Regions from separate parts of the Paenibacillus sp. strain BS8-2 genome, predicted to be linked through region 2. Evidence: predicted binding sites of a transcription regulator. Region 2 holds the regulator's gene; the other holds the start of a gene.
The links. The regulator LexA, encoded in region 2, represses DNA repair genes until DNA is damaged. The targets are predictions, from matches to a motif close to CGAACATATGTTCG.

Region 1: a site for LexA is predicted at 2,661-2,674, ahead of ACX1C1_RS08990 (ImmA/IrrE family metallo-endopeptidase). Genes of this name have one in related genera too.

What each region holds. Positions count from the first base shown of each region.
Region 1 is NZ_CM137010.1:2,058,817-2,064,135, reverse strand. It holds gene ACX1C1_RS09010 (hypothetical protein) at 1-5, opposite strand, end outside; gene ACX1C1_RS09005 (phosphodiester glycosidase family protein) at 119-871, opposite strand; gene ACX1C1_RS09000 (hypothetical protein) at 1,429-1,917, opposite strand; gene ACX1C1_RS08995 (helix-turn-helix domain-containing protein) at 2,098-2,565, shown strand; gene ACX1C1_RS08990 (ImmA/IrrE family metallo-endopeptidase) at 2,693-3,343, shown strand; gene ACX1C1_RS08985 (hypothetical protein) at 3,370-3,774, shown strand; gene ACX1C1_RS08980 (GNAT family N-acetyltransferase) at 3,953-5,017, shown strand; gene ACX1C1_RS08975 (hypothetical protein) at 5,220-5,319, opposite strand, start outside.
Region 2 is NZ_CM137010.1:4,438,442-4,443,760, reverse strand. It holds gene ACX1C1_RS19155 (1,2-dihydroxy-3-keto-5-methylthiopentene dioxygenase) at 1-121, shown strand, start outside; gene ACX1C1_RS19150 (HAD family hydrolase) at 204-992, opposite strand; gene ACX1C1_RS19145 (hypothetical protein) at 1,015-1,548, opposite strand; gene ACX1C1_RS19140 (DUF896 domain-containing protein) at 1,549-1,755, opposite strand; gene ACX1C1_RS19135 (LysM peptidoglycan-binding domain-containing protein) at 2,014-2,385, opposite strand; gene lexA (transcriptional repressor LexA) at 2,543-3,166, shown strand; gene ACX1C1_RS19125 (acetylglutamate kinase) at 3,232-3,834, opposite strand; gene glnA (type I glutamate--ammonia ligase) at 3,998-5,319, opposite strand, start outside.

The sequences.
Region 1 (5,319 bases), 2.4 Mb from region 2:
TTCATACTATACCTCCTTATTTTCCAAACTTGTTACTTAGACGTTCATTATGAGTATAATGTTACCAGAAAAAGACACCTCATGTACAAATGTACAATAAGGTGTCTTCAGAAACCGTTTAAGTCCAACTCGTTGGATTTACAGAAACCATTGTTTTCGTAGGACGAGCATCGTTACTCGGATCCCAATTCAGCATTTGTCCATTAGATGTTTTGTACCTCATTTGAGACGATCCACCACCATCGAGATAAATACCTTTAGTACAACCTTTGAACTCAAGAAATGCTTTCATATACCATGGAGTTTCATTTGCAAATACACAGAGAAAAATTTTACCATTAGGAAGGAGGCCGATTGCTGTACGAGGTCTATTATTAGGACTTACATACAGAATACCCTCTTTCGCAATTACATCATTGACACCAGAGGCTTTTTCATTGACATCAAGTTTTTGATAAAAGCTTTGGAAAGAGTCTCCCTCATTTAAAAATAGGCTTAATCCACCGATTGCCCATGTCACCTGCCCGTTTGGGTAAGGTGGAATCGAGAGATCGTCACGGAAATGATGGACTACTGCTGCCGTAGTTGAGTTTGTTCCATACACGTTAAGTCGGTAAAAGGTTCCACGATTTAGAACCTTGCTCGCTGTTCCATTAATAGTACCTGTACCACTACTTCCAACAGCTGAGTTGTTTTTAATGGCTATCCCAAGTAGGGTGGAACCGCTGAAAAAAGTACCATTTACTCCGAATTTTCCAGAAGACATTACTGTACCAGCGATTGCATCGACAGAAACGCTCGATACGTCAGCCTCAATGCATTTAACCGTGTTGCCGTTCCAAGTTGTTTGAGAATAAGTTGCTGTTGTCATTTACATCACCTCATCATTTTTTTAGGATTCAAGTATGTGGCCATCAACTTGTTCCTTATATGTAAAGGTGAAATCAAATAAAGGAAAATCAACCCATTTAAATCTTTTTTCCTCTTATACTAAAGTTAGCTCATCAGACACGTCCTCATCTTGAAAACCATTGGTATGCGCAACCTACAAGCTCGCTATCCATCGATGCCAGCGTCATCGGCGCCTCCTAGGATAAAGTCACCTTCAAAAGCCGCCAGTCCGCCTCATCCTAAGCGCCATTTGACATCTACAGCTCAATGGATATTTACCTCCTAGCCCCCGCTAGTACACATCAAAAAAGAACATTTGTTCGTATTTCGACAACTAAAGCTTAACACGGGAACAGCCCCGCGTGTCCCCCAAACTACCACCAATCATCCACCATGAATTACAAAAAAAGAAAAATCCTTTATCCGAGCCACCCGTTACGGACTGGTTCGATAAAGGATTTAGCGATGTAATCAAATGCCTGGCATTAAGAAAAACGGATGACGGCCCGCCATGACCATTATGCAAAGACGCGCCGCCTAGTCTTTGCCACTCTCCCAGTAGAGCAGTCCCCATAGCTTCAGCGTAATCGCGACCGAGCATACTCCATCGCCTATGCGGCGGTCGAGCGTTGAGCTTTTTTCTCCCCTCCTCATATAATATAGCGTTTCGGAATACGAATGCCCCTTCAAGTAGCGCAGCGTCACCGCCTGTCTAGCTTCTTCGTCCCGAATCATTGCAACCGCCCGCTCGATCGCATTACTGACGATTTCGCACTCTTCTGCGGCAAGCTTCTGATTATGCGCGACTTGCACGGCGTTGGCGGTACGGTTGCCATATATCTCGTCGCCGTCGATTCGTCTCGTCCGCTCGCTTTCATACAGAGTCGTCTTGATCAGCTCTTCATGCTCCCGGTAATCCCGCACCACGAGCTTTAGCTGTATATAGTTTCGCAATATGCGCTGCGCTTGCTGCTTCTCCTCCGGTGTCGGCTTCGCGAGTACGTTCTTCGTTACTTGTCCTTTCAATGCGATCTCCTCCAATGTACAAGATTCTTGTACTTTTTGTCCTCATATTAAGGACAAGAGTCTTGCATGTCAATTCAAAAGTACAAGATCCTTGTTTTTGTTGCAAAAAAACAGAATTAATGTACAATATACTTGTACTTTACCTTTTGCGAATCATTTGTCATGCTAGGAGAGATTCCTGTGTTCAGAGCCGATCGGTTAACGGAACGAAGAAAGCTTCATAAGCTCACGCAAGAGCAGCTTGCGAGACTAGTTGACCTGACCAAGGCCGCGATCGGCAACTACGAGCAAGGACGAAGCGCCCCGCCGTACGAGACGTTGATCGTTCTCGTGGACGCGCTTCAGACCAATGCGGATTATTTGCTGGGACTTACGGACGATCCAGAAGCGAAGACGCCAGTCAAACCGAATTCCGACAATCACCCGGATTCGAATCATCCCTCTAATGATGCAAGAGACCGGTCCGCTATTAGCAAGCATCAAGGGACCCTCTCGGAACCCGGCATCTACATCGCCTACCTCGGCGGACCGCCGGAAGAGATGGACGAGGAAGAAGCCGAGCATCTAAAGCGCGAGCTGGAGATGTTCCGCGCATTTAAGGAGAAACGGCGCAGAGACAGAGAAGCTGGCGGCAATGATCCAGCTTGAAGCCACCGTACCTAGCGCGCTCTTCTAGCGAATTGAATATACACGCAACATCAATTAGTAAAACCCCCAGCGGGTTTTATTTTTGGCCATACATACGAACATACATTCTTGTATTTGGGAGGTCGTCATGGAAGAGCTGGATTTCGAGCTGTACCGTCCGACGGACATGGAGCTTTGGATTGGGTCAATCTACGAAAGAAACGGCATTCATTATCCGGGGGATCTGGATGATTGGGATCATATTGCCTCGCTATTCGGCGTTCATCTGGCATATACAGAAGGAGAGACCAAGGTCATTTATGACGAAGACGGGGATTGCATGATTTTCTTGAATATGCATCTGGAGCAGTCAGAGCAGCGCCTCGCATTCTTCCATGAGCTTAGCCACCCCGCGCTTCACGCGGGAGATCAACGTCAGCTGCCGCCTGCCTTTGTCCATCTGCAAGAATCGCAGGCCGCCCACTTTCAGCTCTATAGCGCAATTCCTTATCCGATGCTAAGGGAACTCGATCATCTTCGTGAGCAGCCCCACTACCATCGGCTGATCGCCGGAGCGTTCGGCGTGCCGCTGGCTTTTGCGGAAACCCGACTGGAGCGAATCGCTGCACGGATGCGACAGGAGAAATCTGATCTCAACCTCCGTGCCAAGCTGGCCTCTCTATCGGCCAAAGTGTGCGGCTACGATAATCCGGAAGCCGCCGAGCGGCTTCTTGCACAATTGGCACGTCAGACGGCACAAAGGAAAAGGAACGATGCGTCTAGAAGACATTCCAACTAAGGTATTGGAAAGGAGTTGCAGCGGTCGTGGAGTTAACAATGAACGTCTATTATGAAGAAGACGGAGACAGTGGTCTGCATATCCCCATCTGGATTTTGCTTCATCCTGCCGCAGGATTGGACTGGAGCACAACACTCTACATACGACTTGATGGACCGTTCCAAGCTCAAGGACTAGACGAATGGGATGCGGAGTTGCTTGCCATTAGCGTACCGAGTCACGTCTACGTCAGACATCCCCAGAATCCTGCTTTGCTCGGTATCCATCTGCCATCGCTGCGAATTTATATCGACCGGCAGACCTCAATTGCGTTTGATCCCGTCAGCCATCTGGATATTGACCGTCTCCTGCTTCGTATCTCCGATGTGGAAGACGTACTGCAATACAATGTGCGGGCCGTGCTGCCTAGACACTTGGCGGGCACGCGCTAGACACGTACGAATCCGCCCAGACTGCAGAGAGCTCCAAGATGATCCGTTCGCAAGCCGGTGCACCTATTTCCACCTACCATCACGCAGTAATGTTCGATTCATAGTCAACTTCTCCCTATCCGCTGCAGCCGATCGTACATGATAATGCAGGTAGAACGAATCCAGGGAGGATCGTAATATGGATACAAACAGAAACCATGTAATAAAAGGCAAAGAAAGCAATTCAGCAAAGCGGTTTGAGATTACGCTGCGGCCGCTGCGTCTGCCTGAGGATTATGCGCCTCTCGCAGCATTGTTAAATGAATATTGGCCGGAGCCGACATCCGCCGAACGGTTGGAGCAAGAGGATGGCAAGTTATACGAGACGGGCCATACCTGGAGAGATGACAACGGACTGCTGGCAGGGTATGACCGCACTAGATATGTGGCTGTCACGGAGCATGGAGAACTGATCGGATATGTATGGTCGTGGCGGGCTCCTTGGACGGAGCCGGGCTATCTATGCAACACGCTGGTCGTCAAGCAAACGTACCGCGAGCAAGGTGTAGGAGAAGCGCTGCTGCGTCATGCTTACGCATGGGCCACGGAGCTGGGCGCATCTTCGCTGATCACCGAGGTGTGGGACGACCATCCGGAAGCCCTGCACTTCGCACTTCGCCGCGGTTTCATGGTGGAGAGACATAGTTACCAATCCGTGCTTCGGTTGAATCAAGTACCCGCACATATTCACGCAATGGATCCGCAAGCCTTGCTCACATCCAATGGACTTCGACTGCTTACCCTTGCAGACGAGCCCGGAGAGGAGAGCAAGCATAAGCTCTTCGAGTTGGCGGCGGCCACGATGATCGATATACCTAGCTTCCTTGGCGATATACCTGATTTCGATCAGTGGAAGAAGTGGTATCTCGAGGTTGACGGCCATAAGCCTGAATTGACATGGATTGCGGCTGACGGCGCTCGGTTCGTTGGAATGACCAATGTGCTTCACATCGAAGCAACGAACGGCTTGTATCATGAATATACAGGGGTTGACAGAGAATACAGGAGCAAAGGGGTTGCGTTGGCACTCAAGCTTCAGTCGATTCGCGCGGGTATTGAAATCGGCGGCGATTACATCAGGACGGACAATGACTCCATGAACGCTCCTATCCTGGCGATCAACCGCAAACTCGGCTATGAGCCTCTGCGAGGCATGTACCGGATCCTGGCGTCGTTGGAAAAGGTGCAGGAAGCGCTGGAATAGACGCCATAAAGGATCAGCGACTCCTATAACACAAACACCATTGCTGTCATTCTAATGGACACCAACATTCCTTAACACGCGGGATTGGCATTTATTCGCCACGTCCCGCGACTTTGGGGCATGTATGTCCATTAGAATCTGTGCATGGTCATCTTTCGCTCATGTACAATCAATGAAAATATACAATCAATGAAAATTCGTATTATTGCCTCTTAACGTGCAGCCCCTTAGGCAACGCAAGCATCAGCATCGGTCTTACAGCATCCGTCACAAGACCTCCATCCCTGCGCGGAACGGAGCCT
Region 2 (5,319 bases):
TAAACCACACTTCTTCACGCTGATGGACAACCGTCAAATCGTTGCCGTTCGTTTGTTTATCGAAACAGAAGGCTGGATTGCACATCCTTATGCGGATGCTCAATTCCAATCGAGCAACTAATCCACTTCCAATCATACGTAAGCCCCTCCTGCTACGAAGCAGCCGAGGGGCTTTTGTATAGGTTGCTATAAACTTCAAATCCTTATTGTTCGAGCAAGGTGAACAATTCCTCGAGGTTAGCGATCTCATGCGTAGGCACAATTTCATCATTGCGTACTGCACCGTGACGGTTAATCCAAACCGAAGTCATCCCAATGGTGTTAGCACCAAGAATGTCTGTCGTAAGCTTGTCTCCCACCATGATGCCATGCTCAGGCTCAATGCCGAGACGTTCCAACGCATGACGGAAAATTGGAGCTGCAGGCTTTCCTTGACCGAATTCGCCAGAAATGAGGATATGGTCGAAATAAGGAATAAGCTCAGGGACACCATCCAGCTTTTCTTTCTGTAGGTCAGGCGATCCGTTCGTCAATAGAAGCAGCTTGTATTTGCCTTTGAGCGCATCCAATACTCGGAATGTCTCATCATATACAATTGGACGGGAACGGCGTTCCGCCGGGAACTGCTCGGCTAACTTCGCGCCTAATGCCTCATCGTCTACTCCAAGGGCTTTGAGACCATTCGTCCACGCCGCCTTACGATAACCTGGAGCCAACTCCTGCAGCTGGCGAAACTCCGCTTGTTCGCCTGCCGTAAAGTTTGCCCACAATCCTTCGAATGGATTGATGCCGATCATCTTCGTGAATGTATACGTTTCATAAGACTCATACAGGGATCTTGCTTCTCTCCGTACAGCCTCCTCCAGCTCGTCCGGATTAACGCCGGTTGCAGCAGCGCCGGCCTCGCATGTGGCACGGAATGCTTCCTTTACACTGCGGTCATCCCACAACAATGTGTCGTCCAAATCAAACAATACCGCTTGCTTCGCCATTTCCCCATTCTCTCCCCAAACTCTATTTTTCTTCGAATAAAATACCGTGTGTCTGTGCGAACACTTTCATCTTGGAAGACATCGTTGCAGTGTCAAATCGATTCAGCATACGGGAAAATGTCCATCCGCCGCCCTTCTTGGGCAGAATGGTAACATATCCATCCTGAACTCGAATTGCGCTAATGTCCGCTACATTCAACCTTTTGTCTCCCATCATACGGCGTGATTGCACATAATCTTTGCCGATCTTGAGATAAGGCTTGCGGAAATAAAATAACGCCGCCAACACCAAATATGCGCCGATCGTCAGTAGATTCAGTGAATCCCAAGTGGTATCTGGACCCATCGAGCTCGTAGCAACAAACGCGCCGATGAACAATATCAGTAATATTGGCAACACATAGTTGCGCCCCGTAAGTCTGTCAGCCTTCTCCGCGTTCATCACGAGTTGGCCCGTGCCTTGTTTTTTCCTTTGTTTGTTAATGGTTGTCATATTTTTGCGTACTTTACGCTCCCATGAACGTGACAGATAAACTCCTCCTTCTCTTGCTTTCAATTAATGTTTTGTTCCGTTTCCATCTCCGTTTTCTTCATCTTCTACATATTTGATGGAATCAAGCTGTTGTTTGAAGTTGCTCTTAAAATTGTTTAAATATTGCTGACGCAGAACATCTCGTTCCTTCAGTTCTTCTTCATTTAATCCAACCGTCTTGTTCTTACGCGACAGCTCGTTAATTCGCTCAATCAACTTGTCGATATCCATATCTTTAGCCCCTTTCTCTAGATGCAAACATAATACTCCTACTTTGACATTTTCAACGTTGCATTGTCAAGGTGCAGCAGTCTGTATGGGCATAGTGTCAAAAAAACGACAAAAAGAACAACCACGTAAGCAGTTGCTCTTCATGCAGATATCAAATATATGAAGATACTCATAATTGGAAATACCTTGAGAATCATCTATTCGTACAAGAGCATATACGAGGCCATTGCTCATTGAATGTTAAACAAGTCATTCCTACTAGATCTCAGGAATGATCAATATCTGTCCCGGATGAATAGTCTCAGAACTTAAGCTGTTGCGATCCTTGATAGAAAACACCATATAACCGATATCGTTACCGTCTGTGTGATGACTCGCAATACTCCAAAGCGTGTCACCGCTTCCGACCGTAACCACCTGCTCGTTAACGCCAGCCGCCTCTACTTCCGTCCCCGATGCCTGTGTCACAAAGATTAGAAAGCTGCTAAAAACAAGGATGAATACCATAATACTAGCAACCATCTTAATTAGATGTTTTCGCAGAAACTGAAATCGAGCGGTTTCCTGAACTTCGACACGTCCTGTATATAAGGAACGGTAAGAGCTTGTACTTGGATTCATTATCATCATTATCAGCACCCCAAACATTTGTTCTGTTTTTAATTTAACACGAACAAACGTTTCCGTCAATAATAAATGCGAACATTTGATCCTCAGAACTTATGTTTGTACGAACGGCGGTTCTGTGCTATAATTTGACACAATAAGATGAATGGAGTTGATGAACGTGTCGAAGATTTCCAAACGGCAAAATTCGATCCTTGAATTTATAAAGCAAGAAGTTCGAGATAAAGGTTATCCGCCATCCGTAAGGGAAATTGCCGAAGCAGTCGGCTTGCTGTCCAGCTCGACGGTACACGGTCATCTGGATAGGCTGGAGAAGAAGGGATTTATACGTCGCGATCCTACGAAACCTCGCGCAATCGAAATTTTAAGCCAGGATGATAACGACAATGTCATTCATATGCCTGTCGCGCAAGTGCCGATCGTCGGTAAGGTTACGGCAGGTATTCCTATCACAGCGACGGAGAACATTGAAGATTATTTCCCGCTTCCTGCTCATTACGTCGGCGACAATAATAATGTTTTCATTCTTAATGTAATCGGAGAAAGTATGATCGAAGCCGGCATACATAATGGCGACTACGTCATCGTACGCCAACAGCAGACTGCAAACAATGGCGATATCGTCGTTGCAATGACCGAAGACGACGAAGCAACGGTCAAAACTTTTTATAAAGAGAAGGATCACATCAGGCTTCAACCGGAGAACGACACCATGGAGCCCCTGCGTCTGAGCAATGTTACGATACTCGGTAAAGTCATCGGACTTTTCCGCGATATTCATTAATGTAATTCGTTAGTATCATAATTGAAGGTCGGTAAGGGATGTTATCCCTTGCCGACCTTTTTGATTTAGATGAAATATGAAGGAAATTGCTTCAGTATGCCTCCAGTCATAACATCGGCCATTTCAAGTGCTTGCGGTTCAATCAAATCATTAGTAGCTATGTTCTTCGCATAATCTCCATCTAGCCTCGCGGTAACTTCTTCACTTAACAGTTTTAAATGATCATACATCATATGCTGCCAATCCGCTTTGGACCAGAATGGATTGATGCTGCTGAGCAACTCTGCAATTTGATCCGCGTTTATGAACCATCTTTTCTGAGCGTCCTCGGCCTTCACAGCATCTTGATCTCTTAGAGCGGCAACCAATTCTGCGGCGATCGTTAGATGCTCGGTGAACAATTTAACAAATTGATCTGCGACAACTGTTCCGTAAAGCGGAGCTAATATTTGCCCAAAATCTACAGGATTACGAAGCAATCGCTTGATCGTATCTTCTTGATCGGGATATTGGCCAACGATACTATTTACAGCCAATCTTGTCCAATAAATATGCTGCTCCCATAATGCACGAAGCGTTCTATTTAATTCAACTTTCGCGGGATTCCATACACATCCTACATCCTTTCGGATGAAGTAGTAAGGATAATAAGGGAAAAATCCGTACATGTTGAACACCTACTTTGTTTCTTACAGCATATGGACGCTTCATTACGTCGGTTACATGAGTCCAGGCTATTGATTATCCACCTCCGATTCGGAACAAAGAACAACAAAAAAGAGGCATCCGAAGAAGGATTAGTTCTTCGAATACCTCTTAGTTTCATCTATTTTAGTACAGGCTCAGGTACTGATCTCTTTCCCATTGGTGAACCTGCGTGCGGTACATATCCCATTCGATTTCTTTCAGCTCGTAGAAGTGCGCCAGAGCATGATCTCCAAGTGCTTCGCAGATAATGTCGCTGCGGAGCATCTCGTCGAGCGCTTCCTTAAGATCGACTGGAAGGCTAGGAATGCCAGCATCGATACGCTCTTCTTCTGTCATGATGTAGATATTACGATCCGTTGGAGCCGGAAGCTCGTACTGGTTCTGGATGCCGTCAAGACCTGCTTTAAGCATAACCGCAAGAGCCAAATATGGATTTGCCGCCGGGTCTGGATTACGGACCTCAACGCGTGTCGAAAGACCGCGTGACGCTGGAATACGAATCATCGGCGATCGGTTGCTCGCAGACCATGCAACGTAACAAGGTGCTTCATATCCTGGTACGAGACGTTTGTAAGAGTTGACAGTTGGATTCGTAATGGCTGCCATTGCACGCGCATGCCTCAGGATGCCCGCCATATAGTAACGAGCGGTGTCGCTTAGACCCAGCTTGTCCTTCTCGTCGTAGAACATATTCGTGTTATCTTGGAATAACGACTGGTGACAATGCATGCCGGAGCCATTGACTCCAAACAGCGGCTTAGGCATAAACGATGCATGTAAGCCATGAACACGAGCAATCGTCTTAACAACGAGCTTAAAGGTTTGAATTTGGTCAGCTGCTTTGATTGCATCAGCATATTTAAAGTCAATTTCGTGTTGACCAGGTGCAACCTCATGGTGAGAAGCCTCGATCTCAAAGCCCATCTCTTCCAATGTTAGAACAATCTCGCGGCGGCAATTCTCGCCTAGATCCATTGGGGCAAGATCAAAGTATCCGCCTTGGTCGTTTAATTCCGTCGTTGGTTCACCGCGTTCGTCTGTCTTGAACAAGAAAAATTCCGGCTCCGGACCAACATTCATGGCTGTATAACCAAGATCTTCCGCTTCTTTCAGCGCGCGCTTAAGAATGCCGCGCGGGTCGCCGGCGAATGGAGTGCCGTCTGGCATATAGATGTCACAGATCAATCTAGCAACTCGGTCTTGCGTTACCCAAGGGAATACAACCCATGTATCAAGATCAGGGTATAAATACATGTCAGATTCTTCAATCCGAACATAACCTTCTATAGAAGAACCATCGAACATCATCTTGTTATCGAGCGCCTTATCTAATTGGCTGACTGGGATTTCAACGTTTTTAATCGTGCCTAACAAATCGGTAAATTGCAAACGAATGAATCGCACGTTTTGCTCCAGCGTAATGCGCTTGATGTCCTCTTTTGTGT